3 regions of the Pseudomonas sp. Emmai genome follow, and region 2 is predicted to be linked to each of the others. Evidence: predicted binding sites of a transcription regulator. Region 2 holds the regulator's gene; each other region holds the start of a gene.
The links. Region 2 encodes sigma-54, which starts transcription at its own class of promoters, with help from an activator protein. Its sites were predicted from a motif close to ANTGGCATNNANNTTGCTNT; they were not measured.
Positions count from the first base shown of each region.

Region 1: ACY4LX_RS09325 (flagellar basal body rod protein FlgF) is a predicted target of sigma-54. The motif match lies at 7,102-7,121, and genes of this name have one in related genera.
Region 3: ACY4LX_RS10845 (CmpA/NrtA family ABC transporter substrate-binding protein) is a predicted target of sigma-54. The motif match lies at 6,578-6,597, and genes of this name have one in related genera.

Region 1 covers NZ_CM143685.1:2,059,921-2,069,534, forward strand. Annotated here, with positions in the region: gene arfB (alternative ribosome rescue aminoacyl-tRNA hydrolase ArfB) at 136-549, shown strand; gene ACY4LX_RS09290 (MFS transporter) at 546-1,745, opposite strand; gene ACY4LX_RS09295 (hypothetical protein) at 1,849-2,031, opposite strand; gene ACY4LX_RS09300 (hypothetical protein) at 2,108-2,239, opposite strand; gene ACY4LX_RS09305 (amino acid aminotransferase) at 2,523-3,716, opposite strand; gene ACY4LX_RS09310 (4a-hydroxytetrahydrobiopterin dehydratase) at 3,716-4,072, opposite strand; gene phhA (phenylalanine 4-monooxygenase) at 4,178-4,969, opposite strand; gene ACY4LX_RS09320 (sigma-54-dependent transcriptional regulator) at 5,250-6,812, shown strand; gene ACY4LX_RS09325 (flagellar basal body rod protein FlgF) at 7,176-7,916, shown strand; gene flgG (flagellar basal-body rod protein FlgG) at 7,963-8,748, shown strand; gene flgH (flagellar basal body L-ring protein FlgH) at 8,801-9,496, shown strand; gene ACY4LX_RS09340 (flagellar basal body P-ring protein FlgI) at 9,524-9,614, shown strand, end outside.
Region 2 covers NZ_CM143685.1:1,340,118-1,349,731, reverse strand. Annotated here, with positions in the region: gene ACY4LX_RS05915 (STAS domain-containing protein) at 1-8, opposite strand, end outside; gene ACY4LX_RS05910 (MlaC/ttg2D family ABC transporter substrate-binding protein) at 5-646, opposite strand; gene mlaD (outer membrane lipid asymmetry maintenance protein MlaD) at 658-1,125, opposite strand; gene mlaE (lipid asymmetry maintenance ABC transporter permease subunit MlaE) at 1,125-1,922, opposite strand; gene ACY4LX_RS05895 (ATP-binding cassette domain-containing protein) at 1,922-2,731, opposite strand; gene ACY4LX_RS05890 (KpsF/GutQ family sugar-phosphate isomerase) at 3,007-3,981, shown strand; gene ACY4LX_RS05885 (KdsC family phosphatase) at 3,981-4,505, shown strand; gene lptC (LPS export ABC transporter periplasmic protein LptC) at 4,519-5,091, shown strand; gene lptA (lipopolysaccharide transport periplasmic protein LptA) at 5,078-5,626, shown strand; gene lptB (LPS export ABC transporter ATP-binding protein) at 5,626-6,351, shown strand; gene ACY4LX_RS05865 (RNA polymerase factor sigma-54) at 6,536-8,029, shown strand; gene hpf (ribosome hibernation-promoting factor, HPF/YfiA family) at 8,103-8,411, shown strand; gene ptsN (PTS IIA-like nitrogen regulatory protein PtsN) at 8,424-8,888, shown strand; gene rapZ (RNase adapter RapZ) at 8,891-9,614, shown strand, end outside.
Region 3 covers NZ_CM143685.1:2,378,317-2,387,930, reverse strand. Annotated here, with positions in the region: gene ACY4LX_RS10865 (sensor domain-containing diguanylate cyclase) at 1-1,980, opposite strand, end outside; gene rlmKL (bifunctional 23S rRNA (guanine(2069)-N(7))-methyltransferase RlmK/23S rRNA (guanine(2445)-N(2))-methyltransferase RlmL) at 2,126-4,396, opposite strand; gene rmf (ribosome modulation factor) at 4,928-5,143, shown strand; gene ACY4LX_RS10850 (quinone-dependent dihydroorotate dehydrogenase) at 5,466-6,485, opposite strand; gene ACY4LX_RS10845 (CmpA/NrtA family ABC transporter substrate-binding protein) at 6,716-7,927, shown strand; gene ACY4LX_RS10840 (ANTAR domain-containing response regulator) at 7,943-8,518, shown strand; gene ACY4LX_RS10835 (nitrate/nitrite transporter) at 8,856-9,614, shown strand, end outside.

The DNA of each region.
Region 1 (9,614 bases), 720 kb from region 2:
TCAGTGGCGTAGTTCGACTATAGCCATTCAATCAAGGTGGAGCAACGACAAACTCGAGCCGCACCCACATGATCTTCTGCGCGTCGTAAATTGCATTCGCGCTATCCTGCACGTCCTGAACCCGGACGCTTTTCCATGCTGGTTATCTCCAACAACGTGCACCTACCGGATGCCGAGATCGAATTGACCGCCATCCGCGCCCAGGGCGCCGGTGGGCAGAACGTCAATAAGGTTTCCAGCGCGATGCACCTGCGCTTTGACATCCCGGCCTCGTCCTTGCCCGAATTCTACAAGGAGCGGCTGCTGGCGCTACGCGACAGTCGCATCACGAGCGACGGCGTATTGATCATCAAGGCACAGCAATACCGCACGCAGGAAGCCAATCGCGCCGATGCGCTGGAGCGGCTGGTGGAGTTGATCCTCAGCGCCACCAAAGTCGAGAAGAAGCGCCGTCCGACCAAGCCGACCCTTGGTTCGAAGAAGCGTCGGCTGGAGTCGAAGACCAAGCGCGGCAGCATCAAGGCCGGGCGCGGTAAGGTGGATTTCTAACGGGTGTCGCGCTCTTCGCGATACTTCGGCGCCTGGCGGTACAAGTAGACGCTCAACGCCAAACCGCTCAATGCGGCGAGGGCGGCGAACAGGAAGATCGAGGCAAAACCAAAACCCGCCGCAATCGCACCGGCCAGTGGCCCGGTAATCCCCAGCGACAAATCGATGAACAGCGAATAAGCCCCCACCGCGGCACCACGGCTGGAGGCTGGCACCAGGTTCACCGCTTCCACGCCCAGCGCCGGGAACACCAGCGAGAAGCCGAAGCCACTCAGCGCCGCACCGGCCAACGCCCAATTGGCGTCCGGCGCGAGCCATAGCAGCAGCAAGCCCAGGGTTTCCACCGACAGGCAGGCAATTGCCACGCGAAACCCGCCGAGGCGGTTGATCAGATTGCCGAACAGCAGGCGCGCACCAATGAAGCTGGCACCGAACAGGCTCAGGCACAGCACCGCGTTCGACCAATGCTGGGTCGCGTAATACAGGGTGATGAAGGTGGCGATGGTGCCAAAACCGATCGAGCCCAGCGCCAGGCCGCAACCGTGGGGCAACACCCGGCCCAGCACATGCATGAACGGCAGGCGTTCACCGACGACAATCGGCGCGGCGGTTTTCGGCCAGGCCAGCGCCAGGCCCAACACGGCCAGCAGCACAATGCTCACGCCCATGCTCCACAAGCCCAATTTAGACACCAGCCACACGCCAAACGGAGCGCCGATGGCAATGGCGCCGTAGCTGGCAATGCCGTTCCAGGAGATGACCTTGGCCGTGTTTGCCGCGCCGACTCGGCCGATGCCCCAGCCGATCGAGCCGGAGCCCACCAGGCTTTCCGCGCTGCCGAGGATCAGGCGGCCGATCAGCAGGCTGATGAGGCTGAGCATTGGCAGGCTTTGGGTCCAGGCCGACACCAGCATGAACACACCGCTCAAACCGCAGCCGGCGAGGCCGTACATCACCGCCAGTTTGCTGCCCTTGTTGTCGATAATGCGCCCGGCGTAAGGCCGACTGAGCAGGGTGGCCAGGTATTGCACGCTGATCACCAGCCCGGCGATCACCGCGCCGAAGCCCAGGTCGCTGTGGACGTAGCCCGGCAATACGGCCAGGGGAATGCCGATGTTGAGGTAGCCGATGAAGGTGAACAGGACGATGGAAACGACTTGCAGCGTGACCGCCAGGGGGCGCTGGTTTTCTGACATGGGTAAAAGTCCACGGGGCAGCAGGATAGATAGGCTGCTTATGATAGCGGCGCGAAGGGCGGGCGGTCGTGGAAAAGTAAAACTATTTGCCGGGCGGGGGGAGTCAGGGTTTGGCGGGGGCGACCAGTTGCGTGGTGACCAGGGCGGCGAGGGCATTTTCTTCGCTGCCGAAACGGGCCAGCAGGGCGGCTTGTTTTTCAGGGGAGAGGCGATTCCAGATCTCGATCATCTTCTCGGCGGTGCCGATCAGGACGCTGGCCTGGGTGTCGGAAAATTCGTTGGTCATGGCGGGGGACTCGGGGTTCAGGCGGTGTGGAAAGCGCATGTTAGCGCTTTCCACACGGTCTGGCATTGCAGGTGGATCAGTCTTCGCTGTCAGTCTTTCGACGGTCAGTGGCTTCTTTCGGCTCAGGCTGTTGGGCACTGGCTTGTTGCGGGGTTGTCTGCTCAGTTTCGTGCAGGCTTGGGAAGGGGAGATTAGGGATCTCGTGCATGTTTCGCGCTCCTCGCAAAGTCTGTTGATAGATCTGGTAGATCCGCGCTTTTAAAAAGCTTGGGCAGGATACAGCAGGACAAATGACAAACAGACTTTTATCTGGGATTTCTGCGACCAATGGCCGCAGGGGGGGCGAAACGCAAAAGATCGCAGTCCCTAGATGATCGTTCCATGCGCTGCGTGGGAATGCCTCAATGGACGCTCTGCGTCCGCTTTGGGACGCGGAGCGTCCCGGGCTGCATTCCCACGCGGAGCGTGGGAACGATCGGTGCTGATGAGGGTTATTTGCAGACTTCAGCAATGGCTTCAGCCAGCAACGCCAGGCGCGTCGCATCAATCCCCGCCACGTTGGCCCGGCCGGAGTTGACCATGTACACGCTGTGATGATCGCGCAGCTGTTTAACCTGTTCCGCCGTCAATCCGGTGTAGGAGAACATCCCGCGTTGCACGCCGATATGCGCAAAGCGTTCGCGCAAGCCGTGCGGTTCCAGGGCTTCGACCAAACCGCTGCGCAGTTGCGCGATACGCAAGCGCATGGCTTCCACTTCGTCGGCCCAGAGGCTTTTCAGCTCCGGGTCGCCAAGGATGGTCGCCACCACGGCCGCGCCGTGATCCGGTGGCGTCGACCACAGGTTGCGGGCGATGTTGGCCAGTTGGCTGCGGATATCCACCAGTTTGTCGGCGGTTTTCGCGCAGACAATCAGTGCGCCGGTGCGATCGCGGTACAGGCCGAAGTTCTTCGAGCAAGAACTGGTGATCAGCACTTCCGGCAATGCATCGGCGAACAACCGGGTTGACCACGCGTCCTGTTCCAGGCCATCACCAAAACCCTGGTAGGCGAAGTCGATCAGCGGCAATAGCTCGCGGCGACGGACCACGTCCAGCACCCGACGCCAATCGTCATGGGACAGATCGAAACCGGTCGGGTTGTGGCAGCAGGCGTGCAGCAACACCACGTCGCCCTTGGGCGCTTCGTTGAGCACCCCGAGCATGGCGTCGACGTCGAGGCGATTGTCGCTGCCCACGTACGGGTAGTGACTGACCTTGACCCCGGCCGTGGCGAAAATCGTTTCATGGATCGGCCAGGTCGGGTTGCTCAACCAGACGCCACGGCCCGGCAGCATGTGCGCGATAAAGTCCGCGCTCAAGCGCAGCGCACCGGTGCCACCCGGGGTCTGGGTGACGCCGGCCCGTTGCTCGGCGATCAAGGGCGAATCGGCGCCGAGCACCAGCTCGTTCATGACTTTGCCGAATGCCGGATCGCCATGGCCACCGATGTAGGTCTTGGTGGTCTGGCGATCCACCAGTCGCGCCTCGGCGAGTTTCACCGCTTGCGGAATCGGCGTCAGGCCCTGGGCGTCTTTGTAGACACCCACGCCCAGGTCGAATTTGCGCGGGTTGGGGTCCTGCGCATAGGCCTCCATCAGGCCGAGAATCGGGTCGCCGGGTACTCGGCCGATGGCGTCGAAATGCATTATTTGCGGCCCTCGGCATCCTTGGCCACGTCGTCAGTGCGCGCAGCCATGATGAAGTCGTTGCGGTGCAGGCCCTTGATGGAGTGGCTCCACCAGGTCACGGTGACTTTGCCCCACTCGGTCAACAGGCCCGGGTGGTGACCTTCGGCTTCGGAGATTTCACCGACCGCGTTGGTAAACGCCAGGGCGTGCTTGAAATTCTTGAACAGGAAAACTTTTTCCAGCTGCATCACGCTGTCGCGCACTTCGATGTTCCAGTCAGGGATCTGTTTGATCAGTACCGGCAACTCTTCGTCGCTGACCTGAGGGGCGCCGGCTTGGCAGGCTTCGCAGTGGGCTTGGTTCAAAGTGGACATAGTCTGTTTCCTGTATCGGATGTTTTTTATATCGGTCGTCAATGCCGTCACGCTAAACCAAAGTCACGACGACTGACAGACTCACTTGTGAGTAAAAGTCGCGGTTCACGCAGCCTTCGGTTTGGGTGGGAATTTCGGTGCGTGCAAGCCCAGCTGCATGCCTTGCTTGACCATGCCCATGATGTCTTCGTGGGCCACGTCGAACAGGCGCTTGAGGTTGGGCAGCACAAAGTACAGCGGCTGCAGGATGTCGATGCGATACGGCGTGCGCATGCATTCCAGCGGATCGAAGGCCTGGTGTTCTGGCTCATCCGACATGCAATAAACAGTTTCCTTGGGCGAGGACAGGATGCCACCGCCGTAGATGCGCAGGCCTTGCGGGGTGTCGACCATGCCGAACTCGATGGTCATCCAGTACAGGCGCGCCAGGTACACGCGTTCTTCCTTGGTGGCCTGTAGGCCAAGTTTGCCGTAGGTGTGGGTAAATTCGGCAAACCAGGGGTTGGTCAGCAGCGGGCAGTGGCCAAAGATCTCGTGGAAAATGTCCGGCTCTTGCAGGTAATCCAGCTCTTCACGGGTACGAATAAAGGTCGCCACCGGAAACTGCTTGCTGGCGAGCAATTCGAAGAATGTCTGGAAGGGGATCAGCGCCGGGACTCGGGCAACTTGCCAGCCGGTGGTTTCACCGAGGACTTTGTTGATCTCTCCGAGTTGCGGAATGCGGTCGTGGGGCAGACCGAGTTTTTCGATACCGTCCAGGTATTCCTGGCACGCACGACCCTCAATCACCTTCAGTTGACGAGTGATCAGCGTGTTCCACACCGCATGTTCTTCGGCGGGGTAGTCGATAAAACCTTGCGCATCGGGCTCGCGGGCCACGTATTGCGTCTGCTTCATGCTGCTCTCCTGCTAGGGGGAATTCATTCTTGTTATGTACAGCTATGGACCTAGAGATACCCCAAGGCGTGCGGTGATGCAGCAGGTGGTTTGCGTCGCGCGTAGGAAAAATCTGTGCTTTTCGTAAAGTTTTCGTTACGGAATGGCCGCTGTGGCGCAGGTATTGAGTTTTCCGGGTTTGAAAAGCGCTCTGGCTGTCACATAATCTTGACGACTAACTGAGCACTCCCGCAGAAATTTTCCGGCGGTGAGCCTCGATCACTCTGTTCAGGCTCTTTATATGCGTATCAAAGTCCACTGCCAAAACCGCATCGGCATCCTGCGTGACATTCTCAACCTGCTGGTGGAATACGGGATCAACGTCGCGCGCGGCGAGGTTGGCGGTGAACATGGCAACGCGATCTACCTGCACTGTCCGAACCTGATCAATATCCAGTTCCAGGCGCTGCGTCCTAAATTCGAGGCGATTGCCGGGGTATTCGGCGTCAAGCGGGTAGGGCTGATGCCCAGCGAGCGTCGGCACATGGAGTTGAACGCGTTGCTCGGTGCCCTGGAGTTCCCGGTGCTGTCGATCGACATGGGCGGTTCCATCGTGGCGGCCAACCGGGCGGCGGCGCAGTTGCTCGGGGTGCGGGTGGACGAGGTGCCGGGGATTCCCTTGTCCCGGTACGCCGAGGACTTCGACTTGCCGGAACTGGTGCGCGCCAACAAATCGCGGATCAATGGCCTGCGGGTCAAGGTGAAGGGCGATGTGTTTCTCGCCGACATCGCCCCGCTGCAATCGGAGCACGACGACAGCGAGGCCATGGCCGGCGCGGTATTGACCTTGCACCGGGCCGACCGGGTGGGTGAGCGCATCTATAACGTGCGCAAGCAAGAGTTGCGCGGTTTCGACAGCATTTTCCAGAGCTCGAAAGTCATGGCAGCGGTGGTGCGCGAAGCCCGGCGCATGGCACCGCTGGATGCGCCGCTATTGATCGAAGGCGAAACCGGCACCGGCAAAGAGCTGCTGGCCCGGGCCTGTCATCTGGCGAGCCCTCGCGGCCAGTCGCCGCTGATGGCGCTCAATTGCGCGGGCCTCCCGGAGTCCATGGCCGAGACCGAGTTGTTCGGTTACGGCCCCGGTGCCTTCGAAGGCGCGCGGGCCGAGGGCAAGCTTGGGCTGCTGGAACTGACGGCGGGCGGTACGCTGTTTCTCGATGGCGTCGGCGAGATGAGCCCGCGCTTGCAGGTGAAATTGCTGCGCTTCTTGCAGGACGGCTGCTTCCGCCGTGTCGGCAGTGATGAAGAGGTGTATCTCGACGTGCGGGTGATCTGCGCCACGCAAGTGGACCTGTCGGAGCTCTGCGCGCGCGGCGAGTTTCGCCAGGATTTGTATCACCGCTTGAACGTACTGTCGTTGCACATCCCGCCGCTGCGCGAATGTCTCGACGGTTTGACGCCGCTGGTGGAGCACTTCCTCGATCAGGCCAGCCGGCAGATCGGCTGCCCATTGCCGAAACTGGCGCCGGCGGCCATGGAACGGCTCAGTCATTACCATTGGCCGGGCAATGTCCGGCAGTTGGAAAACGTACTGTTCCAGGCGGTTTCCCTGTGCGAGGGCGGGACGGTCAAGGTCGAGCATATTCGCCTGCCGGATTACGGCGTGCGTCAGCCGCTTGGCGATTTCTCGCTGGAAGGCGGGCTGGATGCGATTGTCGGGCGCTTTGAAAAAGCGGTGCTGGAGCGCTTGTACTCAGAGCATCCGAGCAGTCGGCAGCTGGGTAAGCGGTTGGGGGTTTCCCATACGACGATTGCCAATAAGTTGCGTGAGTACGATGTCGGTAAAGAACCCGGAAACTAAGGTAATGCGAGGCTTTTGTGGCGAGGGAGCTTGCTCCCGCTCGGGCGCGAAGCGGCCGCAAAACCATCCCGTGCGGTGTGTCTGTCAGATCTCGGACGTCCGTTTTGGGGCCGCTTCGCAGCCCAGCGGGAGCAAGCTCCCTCGCCACAGGGTACGGCGTGGTCCATGAAGGCCGGACCTTGCCGTTAGCGGCATAACACCGCCGGTTTTTCGACTTCGACACAATCCTCCTATCCCCTCAAAACCCCTCAAGTCCTTTGTTTGCAGGGCCCGGCGCCGTCAGAAAAAAGTTGGTCTGCAAATTGCTTAAGGCTCAGCAGTACAGCAGTGGGCGGCAAACGTCCGGCATGCAGAGGAAAGAGTGTGGACAAGTACCTTTATGTGGCAATGACCGGCGCCAGCCAGAATGCACTGGCGCAGAAGGCTCATGCGAACAACCTGGCGAACATCTCCACCAACGGTTTTCAAAAGGACCTGGAGCAGGCCCGTTCGATGCCGGTGTTTGGTGACAGCTTTCCGGCGCGTGCCTATGCGATGTCCGAACGCCCGGCCACCGACTTCTCGCCAGGTTCGATGGTGGAAACCGGTCGTGACCTCGACGTCGCCGTGGCCGGCAACGGCTGGATCGCCGTGCAGACGCCCGATGGCGGTGAAAGCTACGTGCGCACCGGCAGCCTGAACATTGACGCCCTGGGCGTATTGCGCGCCGGCAATGGGATGCCGGTGATGGGCAATGGCGGGCCGATTGCCGTGCCGCCCGAGCAGAAAATCGAAGTGGGCGAGGACGGCACCATCAGCATTCGTTCGATGGGCGAAGGTCCGCGAGTGATGGCCGAAATCGACCGCATCAAACTGGTCAACCCTGACCTGAAGAACATGACCAAAGGCCTGGATGGTTCTATCCACACCAAAGACGGCAAGCCGGCGCAAGCCGATGCGGGCGTCAAGCTGGTGTCCGGGTTCCTGGAGTCGAGCAACGTCAATGCCGTGGAAGAGATGACGTCGGTGCTGGCTTTGTCGAAGCAATTCGAGCTGCACATCAAGATGATGAACACCGCCAAAGACGATGACCAGGCCATGGCTCGGGTCTTGCAGATCACCTAATTACCAGAACGTCGCGCCGTAAAACAGGCGCACGAGGAGAATCGAAATGCTTCCGGCTCTATGGGTTGCCAAAACAGGTCTGTCCGCCCAGGACACCAACCTGACCACCATTTCCAACAACCTGGCGAACGTATCGACCACGGGTTTCAAACGTGATCGCGCCGAGTTCCAGGACTTGCTGTACCAGATCAAACGCCAGCCTGGCGCCCAGTCGACCCAGGACAGCGAACTGCCGTCCGGCCTGCAATTGGGTACCGGTGTGCGCATCGTCGGCACCCAGAAGAACTTCTCCGCCGGCAGCTTGCAAACCACCGAGCAGCCGCTGGACCTGGCGGTCGACGGTCGCGGTTTCTTCCAGATCCTGCAACCGGATGGCACCACGTCCTACACCCGTGACGGTACTTTCCACCTCGACTCCAATGGCCAGATCGTCAACGCCAGCGGTTTCGCCCTGGAGCCGGCGATTGTCATCCCGAACAACGCCCAGACTTTCACCGTCGGCACTGACGGCACGGTGTCCATCACCGTTCCCGGCAACCCGGCTTCCCAGGTGATCGGCAACCTGCAAACCGCCGACTTCATCAACCCGGCCGGTCTGCAAGCAGTGGGTAACAACCTGTTCCTGGAAACCGCCGCCAGCGGCGCGCCGCAAGTCGGCACACCGGGCCTGAACGGTTTCGGCACCACGCTGCAGAACACCCTGGAAGGTTCCAACGTGAGCACCGTTGAAGAGATGGTCAACATGATCACCACTCAGCGTGCCTACGAGATGAACTCCAAGGTGATCTCCACCGCCGACCAGATGCTCTCGTTCGTAACGCAGAATCTGTAATCAAGTCTATGGGGCGGCCATAAGGTCGCCAGCAGCACCGTGAGGTAGGGTCATGAATCGCTTTGTATCTGTTGTGGCACTGAGTGGGGTGGTCGCGCTCGCGGGCTGCGTCGCGCCGACGGCCAAGCCCAATGACCCTTACTACGCCCCGGTGTTGCCGCGCACGCCGTTGCCGGCGGCCGCCAATAATGGCTCGATCTACCAGGCCGGTTTCGAACAGAACCTGTACAGCGACCGCAAGGCATTCCGGGTCGGTGACATCATCACCATTACCCTGAACGAGAAGACCCAGGCCAGCAAAGGCGCCAACTCGCAGATCGGCAAGACCAGCAAGACCGGCATCGGCCTGTCGTCGCTGTTCGGTGGCGGCTTGAGCACCAATAACCCGGTAGGCAGCGGCGACCTGAGCCTGGACGTCGGCTACAGCGGCGACCGTGCCACCAACGGCGCCAGCAAATCCGGCCAGAGCAACAGCCTGACCGGTTCGATCACCGTGACCGTCGCCGACGTCTTGCCCAACGGCATCATTGCCGTGCGCGGCGAGAAGTGGATGACGCTCAACTCCGGTGATGAGCTGGTGCGGATTGCCGGTCTGGTACGCGCCGACGATATCGCTACCGATAACACCGTGTCGTCGACCCGCGTCGCCGATGCACGTATCACCTATTCGGGCACCGGCGCGTTTGCCGATGCGAGTCAGCCAGGCTGGTTCGACCGTTTCTTCCTCAGCCCGCTGTTCCCTTTCTAGGTGGCTACGTTGAATCTTAAACACCTGATGGTGGCTGCCCTGTTGCTGTCCGCAGCGTTCACCGCTCAAGCCGAGCGTTTGAAGGACATTGCCAGTATTTCCGGCGTGCGGACCAACC
Region 2 (9,614 bases):
TCACTCATTGAGTCTTCTTCTCTGTGGCTTCCTTGGCTTTAGCGACTTCCCCGGCCCAATTGTTGATGGTCTTGTCCAGGTCGTTGCCATTGCGCTGCATCGCGTCAGCGAACTGATCGCGGAACAGCTTGCCGATATTGATGCCGTTGATGATCACGTTGCGCAGCTTCCACTCGCCGTTGATCTTCTCCAGGGTGTACTGCACGGGATAAACCGCGCCGTTGGTGCCCTTGACCGTCATGCCAACGCTGGTGCGGTCGCCCGACTCATCCTTGGCAGGGTCAACGGTGATGCCCTGGTTGTTGTATTCGAGCAAGGCGTTGCCATAGAACTGGAACAGGCCTTTCTTGAAGTTTTCCTGGAAGGTCTGCATCTGCGCGGGCGTGGCTTTGCGCGAATACTTGACCGTCATGATGCTTTTGGAAATGCCTTCGGCATCCACCACAGGGCCGACAATGGTGTTCAGCGCCGTGTAGAAGTCCTGTGGATCCGTCTTGTACTTCTCTTTATTGGCCGACAGGTCTGCGAGCATCCGGGTCGTGGTGTCCTGAACCAGATCGTGCGCCGACTGTGCCGCCACGGCGTTAGCCATCAACGGCAGGGCCGCGAGTAATACCAACAGGCCACGTCGCAAGGTAGAGATCATTCAAAAGCTCCTCATTTGGCGTCTTTGCTAACGGTATTGAGCAGGAATTTACCGATCAGGTCCTCGAGCACCAGCGACGACTGGGTGTCATGGATGGTCCCGCCATCCTTGAGCAAGGCTTGTTCCCCGCCCACGCTGATACCAATGTACTTCTCGCCCAACAGGCCAGCGGTCAGGATAGATGCAGTGGAGTCAGTCGGCAGATTATCTACGCGCTTTTCCAGCTGCATGGTCACCCGACCGGTGAAACTGTCGCGGTCCAGATCGATTGCCGTGACCTTGCCGATGGTCACACCGGCCAAGGTCACTTTAGCTCTGACCGTCAAACCGGCGATATTGTCGAAATAAGCATAAAGTTTATATGACTCGGTGGTCGCGCTCGGGGACAGGCCACTGACCCGCAACGCAAGCAGCAGCAAAGCCAGGATGCCAGCCAGCAGGAAAAGGCCGACACCGATTTCCAGGGTGCGGTTTTGCATCAGAAATCTCCAAACATCAAGGCGGTCAGAATAAAGTCCAGGCCGAGCACTGCCAAAGAGGCATACACCACGGTCTTGGTTGTGGCACGACTGATCCCCTCGGAAGTGGGCTCGCAGTCATACCCTTGGAATACGGCAATCCAGGTCACGACAAACCCGAAAACGATGCTTTTGATGATGCCGTTGAGCACGTCGCCATTGAACGTCACGCTGTTTTGCATGTTCGCCCAGTAGGAGCCGTCATAGACGCCCAGCCAGTCGACTGCAACCCACGAACCGCCCCAGATCCCGACGACGCTGAAAATCATCGCCAGCACCGGCAGGGAAATGAAACCGGCCCACAGGCGCGGGGCAACGATGTACTTGAGCGGGTCGACGCCAATCATTTCCAGACTGGACAACTGCTCAGTGGACTTCATGTTGCCGATTTCCGCCGTCAGGGCCGAACCGGCACGCCCGGCGAACAGCAATGCTGTCACCACCGGCCCCAGTTCACGCAGCAGCGTCAGGGCAACCATCTGCCCGACGGCCTGCTCCGAACCGTAGCTGGACAGGATATTGAAGCCTTGCAGCGCCAGCACCATGCCGATAAACACCCCGGAGACCACGATGATCACCAGAGACATCACGCCGATCGAATGCAGCTGCTTGATCAGCAAGCCGAAACCGCCACCAATGCCACCGCGACCCAGCAACGCGTGGAACAGGAAAATCGCCGCCCGCCCGAACACCCCCACGGCATCGATGGCCGCGCGGCCGAACCGGCGCACTCTTTCTATTAGTGAAATCTTGCGCATCAGCGCTTCCCCAGAAGATCTGCGCGGTAATCCGTCGCTGGAAAGTGATAGGCGACCGGACCGTCCGGCTCGCCCGTCATGAATTGACGGATACGCGGCTCCTGCGAGTTCATCAGTTCTTCAGGCGTGCCCTGCCCCAGGACTTGCCCTTCGCCCACCACATAAATGTAATCGGCAATGCTCGCGGTTTCGGCCAGATCGTGGGAAACCACGATGCTGGTGATGCCCAGCGCATCGTTGAGCAGGCGGATCAGGCGCACCAGCACACCCATGGCGATCGGGTCCTGCCCGACAAAGGGCTCGTCATACATGAGGATCTGCGGATCAAGCGCAATGGCCCGCGCCAGCGCGACGCGACGCTTCATGCCGCCGGACAATTCGTCAGGCATCAGGTCGATGGCGCCACGCAAGCCCACGGCCTGCAATTTGAGCAGGACGATGTCACGGATCATTTCTTCCGGCAGCTCGGTATGGACGCGCAGCGGAAAAGCAACGTTCTCGAATACATCGAGATCGGTAAACAGTGCGCCGCTCTGGAACAGCACGCCCATGTGCTTGCGCGCATCGAACAGATCGCTGCGAGACAATTTGGGTAAATTCTGGCCGTTGACCCAGACTTCGCCGCTGGTAGGTCGCAACTGCGCGCCCATCAGCCGTAATAGCGTGGTCTTGCCACACCCGGAAGGTCCCATGATGCCGGTGACCTTGCCGCGCGGGATACGGATATCGACGTTATTGAAAATGCTGCGCGTACCGCGCTTGAAGGTCAGTCCCTTCAGCTCGACCGCGTAGGCGTTATCGGCACTCATCTAAACTCCTTGCGATGCAGCCTCTCACTCGGACGCCTGGCTTTCTGTCGAAAGCACATACCTCCCCGGGCAGGCCGAACTGGCGGCGAACTATATCACTGCAAAGGCCAAGCGCCCAAGGCCCAAGCCGGGGCATGTTCAGCAACAGGACAGGCAAATCCGTTGATTTAGAAGGATTCGGTTACAGCTATTTACAAAGCATGACGAACTAGCGTGAGGGTTTCGATCATTACCGCTATAATCGCCGCCTTTTCATCGGGCTATACGATTCTGACATGAGCCAATCCAGCGACCTGATTCAATCGGCACAACGCACCATCCGTCTCGAAGTGGAAGCCGTACAAGGCTTGTTGCCCCATATCGACGCGGATTTCGTACGCGCTTGCGAGATGATTCTGGCCAGCAAAGGCCGTGTGGTCGTGCTGGGCATGGGCAAATCCGGGCACATCGGCAACAAGATTGCCGCCACCCTGGCCAGCACCGGCACCACGGCGTTCTTCGTGCACCCGGCTGAAGCCAGCCACGGCGACATGGGCATGATCACCCGCGACGACATCATCCTGGCGCTGTCGAACTCCGGCTCCACCAATGAAATCGTCACCCTGCTGCCGCTGATCAAGCGCCAGGGCATCCAGTTGATCAGCATGACCGGCAACCCGGATTCGCCGCTGGCCAAGGCCGCCGAGATCAATCTCAACGTACACGTGGAGCATGAAGCCTGCCCGCTGAACCTGGCGCCGACCTCCTCCACCACCGCCGCCCTGGTCATGGGCGACGCCCTGGCCGTGGCGCTGCTGGAAGCGCGCGGCTTTACCGCGGAAGACTTCGCCTTTTCCCATCCAGGTGGCGCGCTTGGCCGCCGCCTGCTGCTGAAAGTGGAAACCGTCATGCACGCCGGCGCAGAATTGCCCCAGGTGCAACGCGGCACGCTGCTCAAGGACGCGCTGATGGAAATGACCCGCAAAGGCCTGGGCATGACCGCGATCGTGGAACCCAATGGCAAACTGGCCGGGATCTTCACTGACGGCGACTTGCGCCGCACCCTCGACCGCACCATCGACATCCACCACACGACCATTGATGAAGTCATGACCCTTCATGGCAAGACCGCCCGGGCCGATATGCTGGCAGCCGAAGCCCTGAAAATCATGGAAGACCATCGAATCAACGCACTGGTAGTCGTCGACAAGGAAGACCGCCCGGTGGGCGCCTTCAACCTGTCCGACCTGCTGCGTGCCGGAGTAATGTGATGAGCGACGATCTGCTGCAACGCGGCAAGAACATCAAACTGGCGGTCTTTGACGTCGACGGCGTCCTCACCGACGGACGCCTGTACTTCCTCGAAGACGGCAGCGAATTCAAGACTTTCAGCACCCTCGATGGCCAAGGCATCAAGATGTTGATGGCAGCCGGCGTACAGACCGCTATCATCAGCGGCCGCAAGACCCCGGTGGTCGAACGTCGAGCGAAAAACCTCGGCATTCCACATCTGTATCAGGGTCGCGAAGACAAACTGGTGGTGCTCGACGAGCTGCTTGCCCAACTCAATCTAAGCTATGAACAGGTTGCCTACCTCGGTGACGACCTGCCAGACCTGCCGGTGATTCGTCGCGTCGGCCTGGGCATGGCGGTGGCCAATGCCGCCAGCTTCGTGCGCGAACACGCCCACGGCATCACCCTGGCCCGTGGCGGCGAAGGTGCCGCCCGCGAATTCTGCGAATTGATCCTGCGCGCCCAGGGCCGCCTCGATGCGGCCAACGCCGCGTACCTGTGAGCCATTTATGTTTATTTTGAGCAAAAAGTTTCGCAGATTTATGCTGTTCGGTTGTATCGCTGCGATATTTGCGGCGGTCGGCTACTGGAACATCAGCCCGGAACGCTTCCTTGACAAGCCGGTCGTCGCGGTCGATGAAAGTGCAATCGACTATTACGCCATTAACGCCCACAGCGTGCAGTACCTGCCCGACGGTGGCCTGCAGTACGACTTGACGTCCGACAAGGTCGAGCACCTCAAGGCGACCGACGTGTCGTTGCTGACCAATCCGGACCTGAACATGTACCGCGGCACCGATTTTCCATGGCACGTCACCAGTTTGCGCGGTGAAGTGAACGCGGACGGCACCCAGGTAGAACTGATCGATTCGGTGCGTATTGCACGCACCGATGAAAAGAACCGTAATTTGATCGTTACCAGCACCCGGATGACCGTGTTCCCGCAGCAGCAATATGCGCAGACCGATCAACCCGTTAGAATCGACGGCGCTGGTGGTGTGTCGACTGGCAACGGAATGAAAGCGTATTTGAAAGAAAGCAGAATACATCTGCTATCGAACGTAAGAGGACAGTATGAGGCTCGTTAAAACCCTCCCTATTTTGCTCAGTCTGGGCGCAGCACTGGGAAGCGTGAGCGCCTGGGCTCTGCCGAACGATCAAGAGCAGCCTATCCGTATTCAGGCCGACGATGCCCAACTGGACGACAAGAATGGCGTTGCCACCTATAAAGGTGACGTGATCATTACCCAGGGTTCGATGAAGGTCAAAGGCAATACCGTGACCATCACCCGCACCCCGACCGGCGACATCGATGTGGTGACCTCGGTGGGCAATCTTGCTTACTTCGAGCAACTGCAGACCGCTGGTGACACCAAGCCTGTTCAGGGCTGGGGCGTGACCATCCAGTACCATGCCGCGCAAAACCGCGTTGTACTGATCGACAAGGCCAAAGTCGTCGACAAGGACAACAACACCACCCAGGGCGAGAAAATCGTCTACGACACGGTCAAGAAACTGGCGAGCGCCGGCCGTGCCACGGGCAGCAAGGTCACCGAGGCGCGTCCGCGCATCGACATGGTGATCCAGCCGAAGCCGAAAACCGACGAGAAAAAGGCCCAGTAATGGCAACTCTGAAAGCTCAGCATCTGGCCAAGAGCTACAAGAGCCGCCAGGTCGTGCGCGACGTCAGCCTGTCCATCGACAGCGGTCAGATCGTCGGCCTGCTGGGCCCGAACGGCGCCGGCAAGACCACGTGCTTCTACATGATCGTCGGCCTGGTGCAGGCCGATCAGGGTCGCGTACTGATCGACGACCTGGACGTCAGCCACCAGCCGATGCACGGTCGTGCGAAGGCCGGTATCGGCTATCTTCCGCAAGAAGCGTCGATCTTCCGCAAGCTGTCGGTAGCCGACAACATCATGGCCATCCTCGAGACCCGCAAGGAACTCGACAAGGCGGGTCGTCGCAAGGAGCTGGAAAGCCTGCTGCAGGAATTCCACATCAGCCACATCCGTGACAACCTCGGCATGAGCCTGTCCGGAGGTGAACGCCGCCGGGTGGAAATTGCCCGGGCTTTGGCCACCAACCCGAAATTCATCCTGCTCGACGAACCTTTCGCCGGCGTGGACCCGATTTCGGTGGGCGACATCAAACAGATCATCCATCACCTCAAGGCCAAGGGCATTGGCGTGCTGATCACCGACCACAACGTCCGTGAAACCCTGGATATCTGCGAAACCGCCTACATCGTCAACGATGGCCAACTGATCGCCGAAGGTGACTCCGCCACCATCCTGGCCAACGAACTGGTCAAGGAAGTGTATCTGGGTCATGAGTTCCGCCTTTAAGCACTGAGGTGTCTGGCTGATTGTCCGAGCGCTTGTCTCGATAAAAAATCAATAAGTTTTTATTGTTACAGCGCTCTAGGCAAACGATGCAGTTTCGGGCATATAATTTGCTTAAGTTTGGCGCTCCGGCGCCCTGTAGTGGATGGCGCATGCGCGCCGGCGAATAAGGTGTTAAGCCCCTGCCATGAAACCATCGCTAGTCTTGAGAATGGGCCAGCAGCTGACGATGACACCTCAGCTGCAACAGGCCATCCGCCTGCTCCAATTGTCGACCCTGGACCTGCAACAGGAAATCCAGGAGGCCCTGGAGTCCAATCCGATGCTCGAACGCCAGGAAGAAGGCGACGACTTCGATAACGCCGATCCCTTGGCCGACAAAGCCGAACAGCAACCCAATGCCGATGTTTCAGAACCCTCCTACCAGGAAACCGCCCCGACGGTGGACAACCTCGAGGAAGGTGACTGGAACGAGCGCATTCCCAACGAACTGCCCGTCGACACCGCGTGGGAAGACGTCTACCAGACCAGCGCCAGCAGCCTGCCCAGCAACGATGACGACGAATGGGATTTCACCACTCGCACATCGGTCGGCGAAAGCCTGCAAAGCCACCTGCTCTGGCAACTGAACCTGGCGCCGATGTCCGACACCGATCGCCTGATTGCCGTGACCCTGATCGATTGCATCAACAATCAGGGTTACCTGGACGAAACCCTCGAGGAAATCCTCGAAGCTTTCGATCCGGAACTGGACATCGAACTGGACGAAATCGAAGCCGTCCTGCACCGCATCCAGCAATTCGAACCGGCTGGCATCGGCGCGCGCAACCTGGGCGAATGCCTGCTGCTGCAATTGCGCCAGCTGTCCGCCAAGACCCCTTGGCTGGCCGAGGCCAAGCGCCTGGTCAGCGATTACATCGACCTGCTCGGCAGCCGCGACTACAGCCAGTTGATGCGCCGCATGAAGCTCAAGGAAGATGAACTGCGCCAGGTGATCGAACTGGTCCAGAGCCTGAACCCGCGCCCAGGATCGCAGATCGAGTCCAGCGAAGCCGAATACGTCGTGCCCGACGTGATCGTGCGCAAGGACAACGAGCGCTGGCTGGTGGAGCTGAACCAGGAATCGGTGCCGCGGCTGCGGGTCAACGCTCAGTACGCCGGTTTCGTACGCCGCGCCGACACCAGCGCCGACAACACCTTCATGCGCAACCAGTTGCAGGAAGCCCGCTGGTTCATCAAGAGCCTGCAAAGCCGCAACGAAACCCTGATGAAAGTGGCCACCCAGATCGTCGAGCACCAGCGCGGCTTCCTGGAGTACGGCGACGAAGCCATGAAACCGCTGGTCCTGCATGACATCGCCGAAGCGGTGGGCATGCACGAGTCGACGATTTCACGGGTGACCACCCAAAAGTTCATGCATACCCCACGGGGCATATATGAGCTGAAATACTTTTTCTCCAGCCATGTCAGCACCTCCGAAGGCGGTGAATGCTCGTCCACAGCGATCCGCGCGATCATCAAAAAACTGGTTGCCGCGGAAAATCAGAAAAAGCCGTTGAGTGACAGCAAGATCGCTGGTTTACTGGAGGCACAAGGCATTCAGGTGGCTCGCCGCACCGTCGCCAAGTACCGCGAATCCCTGGGAATCGCGCCTTCGAGCGAACGCAAGCGGTTGATGTAAGCCACAGCACAGCGTTCCAGTGGTAGATCATCTGATCTGCCGCTTTATGCACTGGCAACGAAGGAGAAGCTGTATGCAAGTCAACATCAGTGGACACCAACTGGAAGTGACCGAACCCCTGCGCGCCTACATCGGCGAAAAGCTCGAACGATTAGAGCGGCATTTCGACAAGATCACCAACGTGCAGGTCACGATGACGGTCGAGAAGCTGAAGCAGAAAATCGAAGCCACCCTGCATATTCCCGGCAATGAAGTAGTCGCCAACGCGGAACATACCGATATGTACGCGGCGATCGACGCATTGACCGACAAGCTGGATAAACAACTCAAAAAGCATAAGGAAAAGACCCAGAGCCTCCTCCAGGGCGCGACCGGTCGTTAACATCCCCAACCCATGATCCGACTTGAAAACATCCTGACCCCCGGCCGTTCCCTCGTGAACGTGCCGGGCGGCAGTAAAAAGAAAGCCCTCGAGCAAATTGCCAACCTGATCGCCCGGGAAGTGCCGGATCTGGAGATGCAAGATGTCTTCGAGGCTCTGATTGCCCGTGAAAAACTCGGTTCCACCGGTTTTGGCAACGGCATCGCTATCCCCCACTGTCGCCTGAAGGGCTGTACCTCGCCCATCAGCGCCCTGATGCACCTTGACGCACCTATCGATTTCGACGCCATCGACGGCGCCCCGGTGGACCTGCTGTTTGTACTGCTGGTCCCGGAAGCCGCCACCGATGCGCACCTGGAGTTGCTGCGCCAGATCGCCAGCATGCTTGACCGCAAGGAAGTCCGCGAGAAACTGCGCAGTGCCCCGAGCAACGAAGCCTTGTATCAGGTCGTCCTGAGCGAGCAAAACGGTCACTAATCATGCGCTTGATCATCGTCAGTGGCCGCTCCGGCTCAGGTAAAAGTACGGCGCTCAATGTCCTTGAGGACAACGGCTACTACTGCATCGACAACCTGCCCGCCGGCCTGCTGCCGGAACTGGCCGAACGCGCCCTGATTCATACCGAACTGGCACAGCCGCTGGTCGCCGTGTCCATCGACGCCCGCAACCTGCCCAGCCATCTGTCGCGCTTTCCCGAACTGCTCGAAGAAGTGCGCAGCCGGCATATCCAGTGCGATGTGTTGTATCTGGATGCCGATGAAGAAACCCTGCTCAAACGTTTCTCGGAAACCCGCCGCCGGCACCCGCTGAGCAACGCCAACCGTTCACTGGCCGAGGCGATCAACGACGAGTCCCAACTGCTCGGGCCGATTGCGGACCTCGCCGACCTCAAGATCAATACCACCAACCTGAACCTGTACCAGTTGCGCGACACCATCAAGTTGCGCCTGCTGAACCAGCCGGAGCCCGGCACTGCGTTCCTGGTGGAGTCTTTCGGGTTCAAGCGTGGCATGCCAGTGGACGCCGACGTGGTGTTCGACGTGCGCTGCCTGCCCAATCCTTATTGGAAGCCGGAACTGCGAGCGCAGTCCGGGCTCGATCAACCGGTGGCCGACTATCTGGCGGCACAGCCGGACGTCGAGGAGATGTTCCAGGACATCTACAACTACTTGTTCAAGTGGCTACCCCGTTTCGCCGCCAGCA
Region 3 (9,614 bases), 1.0 Mb from region 2:
CATGGTCAGGCGTTCCTGGAAGTAGCGGCGGTTGTGAATGCCAGTCAAAGAGTCGGTCACCGACAGCGCCCGCAGCTCTTCTTCCACTCGCTTGAGATCGGAGATATCCGAGATGTAGCCGTGCCACAGCACACCACCGCCGGGCAGTTCCTCCGGGGTCGCCTCGCCACGGACCCAGCGCAATCCGCCCACCGGCAGTTGCACGCGGTATTCCTCGCGCCACGGACTGAGGGTATCGGCCGAGGCGCGGATGGAGGCGCGGACCCGGGTCGAATCCTGTGGATGAATCCGGGTGAAGATCGCTTCGGCGTTGAGCAGCAACACATCCGGTTCCAGCTCATAGATGTCGCGGATGCCATCACTGGCATAGATCACACTGAAGCGTCCGTCGAATTCCATCTTGAACTGGTAGATGCCGCCGGGCACATGGGCACTGAGTTTCTTCAGCAACAAGTCCCGCGCCGCCAGGGCTTCGTGGACACGCTTGCGTTCGGTGATGTCGATGCAGATCGCCAGGTGCCCAACCCACAGCCCTTGCTCATCCAGCACCGGCGTCGCCAGCATGTTCACCGTCAGGTGGCTGCCATCCTTGCGCACCAGGGTCCATTCCCGGGCTTCGTGACCGCCCTCTTCACCGCCCTCGACCAGCATCGCCTGGCAGGTCGGGATCAACTTGCCGTAACGCGCGCTCAGCTCCGCCGAGCGCGCTACGAGCTCCCGGGGGAAGTGCAGGTTTTCCAGGGTCATGTGCCCCACCACCTCGGTTGCGGTGTAACCGAGCATGTGTTCGGCACCGGCGTTGAAGGTGCTGATGACTCCGCGCAGATCGGTAGCAATGATCGCCACCTGCGTCGCGGCATTCAGCACGCCGCGCAACTGACCGTGGGTGCCGCGCAATTCCTGCTCGCGGGCGCGCAGTTCCTCGGTGCGCTGCTCGACCATTTTCAATGCCCGTTGGCGCTGGCTGACCAGTACGTAGAGCAAGGCGCTGAGCAACAGACTGAGCAAACCACCGAGCACCACCAGGCTGCTCACCGAAGAGTGGTTGGCCTGCACAAAGGCTTCGCTGGGCTGGATGTCCACTTGATAGTCGTGGTCGGCCAGGCGCAGCAAGCGGCTCGCGGACAGGTCACTGACGGCTGGAGGCTTCGCCGATTCGTACAACACTTCGTGTTGATCGTTGGTGGACAGGTCGAGAATGCGCACCGTCAGGTAATCGTGACCGGCCTCCGGTAATCCGTCGGCCAGCAACTGGCGCATGCTGATCACCGCCATGACGTAACCGAACGGCTTGGTCGTCAGCGCTTGCAGGCCTTCACGTGGAACCACCGGCGCCACCAGCAGCACACCGCGGGCATAGGCCGGTTCAACATTCACTAAATGCATCGGTTGCGAAACTGCCATGCCACCGCTCGCATCCGCCCGTTCCAGGGTGGCACGGCGCAACGGCTGGGCGAGCAAGTCGTAGCCCAGCGGCGAGCCGAGTCGACTTTGCGTCTGGCTGTAAAGCACCACCACGTACTCATCGCGTTCTGCCGCCAGTTGCAGTTCGCCCGCCACATTGAGCTCACGGATGGAGAAGTCGCTCAGCCCCTGGGCGCGCACCTCTTGCTCGAACGCCGGACGTTCATCGCCGGACACCCGTTTTGCAAACGAGTACGCCTGGGTGCGATGCAATAAAGGTTGGGTGTAACCGTCAAATTCGGCGCGAGACACCGATTCGGAATTGGCAAAGAACCGGCGCAGGCCATCGAGGCGCTGCTCCTGATCTTCGAAACGTTCTTCGATACGGCTGTAGCGCTCACTGGCCAGCAGTTGGAAGCGTTGCCGTAATTGATGATGAAACAGATTCAACGTGGACCAGGCCAGCAACCCCGTGAGAATCCCGCCAGCGAGCAATACCAACATCGCGACCAACCAGGCCGAGACGTCTTCGCTGATAAAGCCCAGGATCTTGGGGCGCACGGCGTGCAACGACATAAAACGCAACTCAAAACGCCAGGTGCCGGAAAAGCCCATTGGCCATGAGTTGAGTTATAGCTATTAGCCACTAATTTGACCAGCCCTGAAAAGAATCCAAGAGCCTTTAAAAATCAAGGCTCTGTGGATCCAATCAGGTCAGGTGTCAGCGGGCCGTGATTTTCCAGGCGCGGTGGATCTTACCGTTGCGGGCAAAGTCCGGATCGATGGTCTTGTCGGTGATTTCCTCGACCGCATAACGGGTGGTGAGGTTCTCCTCCAGCACGAACTTGCGGAAGTTGTTGGAGAAGTACAACACCCCGCCCGGGGCCAGGCGCGCCATGGCCAGGTCGATCAATTGCACCTGGTCACGCTGCACGTCGAAGATGCCTTCCATGCGCTTGGAGTTGGAGAAGGTCGGCGGATCGATGAAGATCAGGTCGAACTCGTCACGGCAGGCATCGAGCCAGGCCATCACGTCGCCCTGCTCCAGACGGTTCTTGTCGGAGAAACCGTTCAGCGACAGGTTGCGACGCGCCCAGTCCAGATAGGTTTTCGACAGGTCGACGCTGGTGGTGCTGCGCGCGCCACCCTTGGCCGCATGCACACTGGCGGTCGCGGTGTAGCTGTACAGATTGAGGAAACGCTTGCCGGCCGCCTCTTTCTGGATACGCATGCGCATTGGCCGGTGGTCGAGGAACAGCCCGGTGTCGAGGTAGTCGGTGAGGTTGACCAACAGCTTCACGCCACCTTCGTTGACCTCGACAAACTTGCCCTGCGCCGCTTGGCGTTCGTACTGCTTGGTGCCGCTCTGACGCTCGCGTCGCTTGACCACCACGCGGCTCTTGTCGATGTTCAGGGCCTGAGGAATGGCGGCCAGGGCATCGAACATCCGGGCCGAGGCTTTTTCCGGGTCGATGGACTTCGGCGCGGCGTATTCCTGGACGTGAACCCAATCCTGGTACAGGTCGATGGCCATCGAGTATTCCGGCATGTCGGCGTCATACACGCGATAGCAGTCGATGCCTTCACGCTTGACCCACTTGCCCAGAGCCTTGAGGTTCTTTTGCAGGCGGTTGGCAAACATCTGCCCGCCTTCGCTCAAGCGCGGTTGCTCGATCACCACCGGGGCCGGTTTGATCGGGTTGCCGTTCTTGTTGTACTTCTCGTACTTGCCCGGCGCTACGTCGTTGTCCGCGACTTCGACTTCCGCCTGCTCGCGCTCGACCTGACGCTGCTCCGGGGTGCGGCGTTCGCCAGTCACGAACTGATCCGGGGTGACCTTGATCAGCAGCAGCTTGCACGGCAACGCGCCGTTCCAGAACGAATACTGTTTGTGGCTGCGGATGCCCATGCGCTTGCCCAGATCCGGGGCGCCGGTGAACACGGCGGCTTCCCAGTTCAGGCAGGCCTGGCGCAGACGCTCGCCAAGGTTCTGGTAGAGGTAGAGCAGGCTCGCCTCGTCACCCAGACGCTCGCCGTACGGCGGGTTGCAGATGACCAGGCCTTTCTGGTTCTGGTCCGGACGCGGCTCGAAGGTGCCGACTTCGCCCTGGTAGATCTTGATCCACTCGCTGAGGCCGGCGCGCTCGACGTTGTTGCGGCCCGGTTGAATCAGGCGTGGGTCGGCTTCATAGCCGCGAATCCACAGCGGTGGCTTGGCCAGGCCGGCGGCGCAACGCTCGGTGGCTTCTTCGTGGAGTTTTTTCCACAAGGCCGGAACGTGGCCCAGCCAGGCGGTGAAGCCCCACTGCTCGCGACGCAGGTTCGGCGCCATATCGGCGGCGATCATGGCGGCTTCTACCAGGAACGTGCCGACACCGCACATCGGGTCAGCCAGCGCGCCGCCTTCGGCCGCAATGCGTGGCCAGCCGGAACGGATCAGGATCGCCGCCGCGAGGTTTTCCTTCAGCGGCGCCGCGCCCTGCTGCAAGCGATAGCCGCGCTGGTGCAGGCTGTGGCCGGACAGGTCGAGGGACAGGATCGCTTCGCCACGGTCCAGGCGCAGGTGAATGCGCAGGTCCGGGTTGAGCTTGTCGATGGACGGACGGTCGCCCTGCGGGGTGCGCAGTTTGTCGACGATGGCGTCTTTGACTTTCAAGGCGCCGAAGTGGGTGTTGTCGATGCCCGAGCCGTGACCGCTGAACTCGACGGCCAGGGTGCCGTCATTGAGCATGTGGTCTTGCCACTCGATGTCGAGCACGCCGTGGTACAGGTCTTCGGCGTCCTTCATCGGGAACCGCTTGAGCACCAGCAGCACCCGGTTCGCCAGACGCGACCACAGGCACAGGCGATAAGCGGTTTCCATGGTGGCCATGCCGCGCACGGCCGAGGTGTGCTCACGCGCTTCTTCAAGGCCAAGCCCGACGGCTTCCTCGATGAGCAGGCCTTCAAGGCCTTTGGGGCAAGTGAGGAAGATTTCGAATTGATCGGACATTGGAATTTCAGAGCCTTTGGCTGAGTGAACCGACAACGCATTGCCGGTCCGGTTTTCAATCAGGCGCTTTTCTAAAAGAGCGCCCGCGTGGCACGAAGGTGTGCCGTCCCACCCAGACTGCTCGGGTTAAAAGAGCTTAGATGTCAGGGCAGATAAAATAGTTGAAGCAACAAAATGTCATAAAGCGACCCTTCGTCGAATAGTACCCCAGCGCAAACGTGGGTCATTCTCACTAAAGGATTAACCCCGTCATACAGCGCGGGGCTGATCATACCGGGGTTTGACCAATAAACACGGGACAAACATCGTGTTACTTATGGCCATACCATCTTTATGGTTACGTTCTTATGACAAAACGATCATTCCCTCGATGTGACCTATTGGTTAGAACTCAACACAGGTTGACGTCGCAACGGCGTCAACACCTTGGCTCGCGACGCCGGCAGCGAGCCGCCAACGGCAGAGAATTTCTGCCAGACCTCGATTGAGGTCGACGCGATAAATACAGTCAACAAGTGAGGGCAACACCCTATGAGAAGACTTAAGCGTGATCCGTTGGAAAGAGCATTTTTGCGCGGATATCAATATGGCGTTGGTGGCAAATCCCGTGAGCTTTGCCCATTTACTCTACCGTCGGTACGCCAAGCCTGGATTAACGGCTGGCGCGAAGGACGCGGCGACAACTGGGACGGTATGACCGGCACTGCGGGAATCCATAGACTCAACGAACTTCACGCCGTTGGCTAACAAAGGGCCTGACACTGCAACACAATCACCTGATTACGTAACACCTTAACCACGCACGTCCCATCCGGACGGCGGGCTTCGGCCCAGGGGCACCTTCGAGGTGCCCTTTTTTATGCCTGCCTGATACACAAAATTGCTGCGAACTGCTTTTGTGGCGAGGGAGCTTGCTCCCGCTCGGCTGCGCAGCAGTCGTAAACCCTGCCACCGCGTTTTGCCTGACATACCGCGTTGACCGGGTTGGGGCTGCTGCGCAGCCCAGCGGGAGCAAGCTCCCTCGCCACAAGCAAGCCCCCTCGCCACAAAAGCCCGATCCCACCGGGGTTTAGCGCAGAGCGGCAATGGCGTCGACCGACTCACGAATCAGCGCCGGGCCTTTATAGATGAAGCCGGAATACAGCTGCACCAGGCTCGCACCCGCCGCGATTTTCTCAGCCGCGTGCTTGCCTTCGGTGATGCCGCCCACGGCGATGATCGGCAAACGGCCGGCCAACTCTGCCGCCAGGACCTTAACGGTATTGGTGCTCTTGTCACGAACCGGTGCGCCGGACAAACCGCCCGCCTCGTCGCCATGTTCCATGCCTTCGACGCCAACCCGGCTCAGGGTGGTGTTGGTGGCAATTACCGCGTCCATCCCGGTTTCGATCAGCGCTTGCGCCACCTGTGCGGTTTCTTCGTCGGTCATGTCCGGGGCGATCTTGATCGCCAGCGGTACATGTTTGCCGTGGCGCAAGGCCAGTTCGGCCCGGCGCTGGGCCAGGTCGGCGAGCAATTGCTTGAGCGAATCACCGAACTGCAGGCTGCGCAGGCCCGGGGTGTTCGGCGAGCTGACGTTGACCGTCACATAGCTGGCGTGGACGTAGACCTTGTCCAGGCAGATCAGGTAGTCGTCAACCGCACGCTCAACCGGCGTATCGAAGTTCTTGCCGATGTTGATGCCCAGCACGCCCTTGTATTTGGCGGCGGCAACACGGGCCAGCAGGTGATCGACGCCGAGGTTGTTGAACCCCATGCGGTTGATGATCGCCTCGGCGTCCGGCAGGCGGAAAATCCGTGGTTTCGGGTTACCCGGCTGCGCACGCGGGGTGATGGTGCCGATTTCAACAAAGCCGAAACCCAACTGGGCAAAACCGTCGATGGCCGCGCCGTTCTTGTCCAGACCGGCCGCCAGACCCACCGGGTTCGGGAACTCCAGGCCCATGACCTTCACCGGCACTTTCGCCGGCGCCTTGCACAGCAAACCGTTGAGGCCCAAACGCCCGCCCGCGCCGATCAGGTCCAGGGACAGATCGTGGGAGGTTTCCGGGGAAAGTTTGAACAACAGCTGACGGGCCAGGGTGTACATGGGCGGGTTTGACTCGAATGGCGGCGAAATGAGGCGGCGATTATAGCCGGGCATCGGGGTCGCAAGCGAGGCGCACACGCAAATCAACGCTCGATGGCATATGCCTTGCACCGACAAAGGCATCAGCACTCATGCCAACGACGGGATGAGTCGACAGACGATGGCGTCGTCACCCGGTTCTGCTCACGCGGGGGCCTGGGGCGACGCTTTTTTTTGCAAGGTGTTTAGCGATGAATGAAACCACAGTCGGCCCGTTGGCCTGGGTGAACGGTAGCGATGCCCCGGAAAAATCCGCGATCAACGTAGGATTCATGGCCCTGAGCGACTGCGCCTCGGTGGTGGTCGCCGCCACCCAGGGTTTCGCCCAACCCTATGGCCTGACCCTCAACCTCAAGCGCCAGTCATCCTGGGCCAACCTGCGGGACAAACTGGTCAGCGGCGAACTCGACGCCGCCCACAGCCTCTACGGCCTGATCTACGCCGTGCACCTGGGCATCGGCGGCGTTGCCCCCACCGACATGGCCGTGCTGATGGGCCTGAACCAGAACGGCCAGAGCATCAACCTGTCCCACGGCTTGCAAGCGCTGGGCGTGACCGGTCCTGAAGCACTGCACCGGCACGTGCACCAAACTCGTCCAAAACTGACGTTCGCCCAGACCTTCCCGACCGGCACCCATGCCATGTGGCTGTATTACTGGCTGGCGAGCCAGGGCATTCATCCGTTGCAGGATGTCGACAGCGTGGTGGTGCCACCGCCGCAAATGGTCGCGCACCTGCAAGCCGGGCGGATTGACGGTTTCTGCGTCGGCGAGCCGTGGTGCGCCAGCGCGGTTAAACAGGATCTCGGGTTTACCATTTCGACGACCCAGACCATTTGGCCCGACCACCCGGAAAAAGTCCTTGGCTGCACCCGCGCCTTTGTCGAGCAATTCCCCAACACCGCCCGGGCGCTGGTGATGGCGATCCTCGAAGCCAGCCGTTTCATTGAGGAAAGCCCCGAAAACCGCCGCAGTACCGCACAGTTGTTGAGCGCGCCCGAGTACCTCGATGCGCCGCTGGATTGCATCGAACCGCGTCTGCTGGGGGATTACGCCGATGGCCTGGGCCATCGCTGGCAAGACCCGCACGCTCTGCGCTTCCATGGTGGCGGCGAGGTCAATTTGCCTTACCTGTCCGACGGCATGTGGTTCATGACCCAGTTCCGCCGTTGGGGTTTGCTGCGTGAAGATCCGGATTACCTCGGCGTCGCGCGCAAGGTCCAGCAATTGGATCTCTATCGCGAGGCGGCGACGGCAGTCGGCGTTGCGGCCTGGGGTCAGGAGATGCGCAGCAGTCAGTTGATCGACGGCAAAGTCTGGGACGGCTCAGACCCGGCCGGCTATGCCCGAGGCTTCACACTGCACGCCATGAGCGACAGCTCGCCATTGCTCGCCAGCCGCTGACGGGAGACTGCGAATATGTTGCGTATCCTGCTGATCAACGACACGGCCAAGAAAGTCGGACGACTGAAAGCCGCCCTGACCGAGGCCGGGTTCGAGGTGATCGACGAATCCGGCCTGACCATCGACCTGCCCGCGCGCGTCGAAACGGTGCGCCCGGACGTGATCCTGATCGATACCGAGTCACCGAGCCGCGATGTGATGGAGCAAGTGGTATTGGTCACGCGTGATCAACCCCGGCCCATCGTGATGTTCACCGACGAACACGACCCCGGTGTGATGCGCCAGGCGATCAAGTCCGGGGTCAGTGCCTACATCGTCGAAGGCATTCACGCACAACGCTTGCAGCCGATTCTCGACGTGGCCATGGCCCGTTTCGAAAGCGACCAGGCCCTGCGCGCCCAGCTTCATGCACGGGATCAGCAACTGGCCGAGCGTAAGCGCATTGAACTGGCGAAAGGCTTGTTGATGAGGATGAAGGACTGCGGCGAGGAAGAGGCCTACACCCTGATGCGGCGCCAGGCCATGAGCCGCCAGCAGAAGTTGATTCAGGTGGCGGAGCAGATTATTGCCATGAGTGAATTGCTCGGCTGAAGGACGCCTTCGCGGGCAAGCCTCGCTCCTACAGGGTTTGTGTCGTTCACAGCATTTGAATTCGCCGAAGTCCTGTAGGAGCGAGGCTTGCCCGCGAATGGCCGCGACTCGGTCCCGGCTGTTGGCACAGATCTCGCTAAGTAATCTGTACAGGTAACCAACGGCGGTTGCCCCACCTACGACAAAGACGTCGCTCACCTCATTCGCCCATGGCGGATCCGGTGGCGGCGTTTTTTCGTTTTGGCCCCAGAGACTGGGGCCGGTGGTGCGGCCGTGGCGGCGCCCCACCTGCAAGCTCATGACTCCTTCTCGAGACGCTTAACAGCTGAGGTGCGCGATGAATTCAAGCTTCTGGAAATCCGGCCATACCCCGACATTGTTTGCGGCCTTCCTCTATTTCGACCTGAGCTTCATGGTCTGGTACCTGCTCGGCCCACTGGCGGTGCAGATCGCCGCCGACCTGCACCTGACCACCCAACAGCGCGGGATGGTGGTGGCCACGCCAATTCTGGCCGGCGCGGTGTTGCGCTTTGTGATGGGCCTGCTGGCGGATCGCCTGTCACCGAAAACCGCCGGCATCATCGGCCAGGTCATCGTGATCTGTGCACTGTTTGGTGCCTGGAAACTCGGGATCCACAGCTACGAACAGGCGCTGGTGCTCGGCCTGTTCCTCGGCATGGCCGGGGCGTCCTTCGCCGTCGCCTTGCCGCTGGCGTCGCAATGGTATCCGCCGCAGCATCAAGGCAAGGCCATGGGCATCGCCGGGGCCGGTAACTCGGGCACGGTTCTCGCGGCGCTGATCGCCCCGGTGCTGGCGGCCGCGTTCGGCTGGAGCAACGTGTTCGGCTTCGCCCTGATCCCGTTGATCCTGACCCTGATCGTGTTCGCCTGGCTGGCGAAAAACGCTCCGGAACGGCCGAAAGCCAAGTCCATGGCCGACTACCTCAAGGCCCTTGGCGACCGTGACAGTTGGTGGTTCATGTTTTTCTACAGCGTGACCTTCGGTGGCTTCATTGGCCTGGCCAGCGCCCTGCCCGGCTATTTCAACGACCAATATGGCCTGAGCCCGGTCACCGCCGGTTACTACACCGCCGCC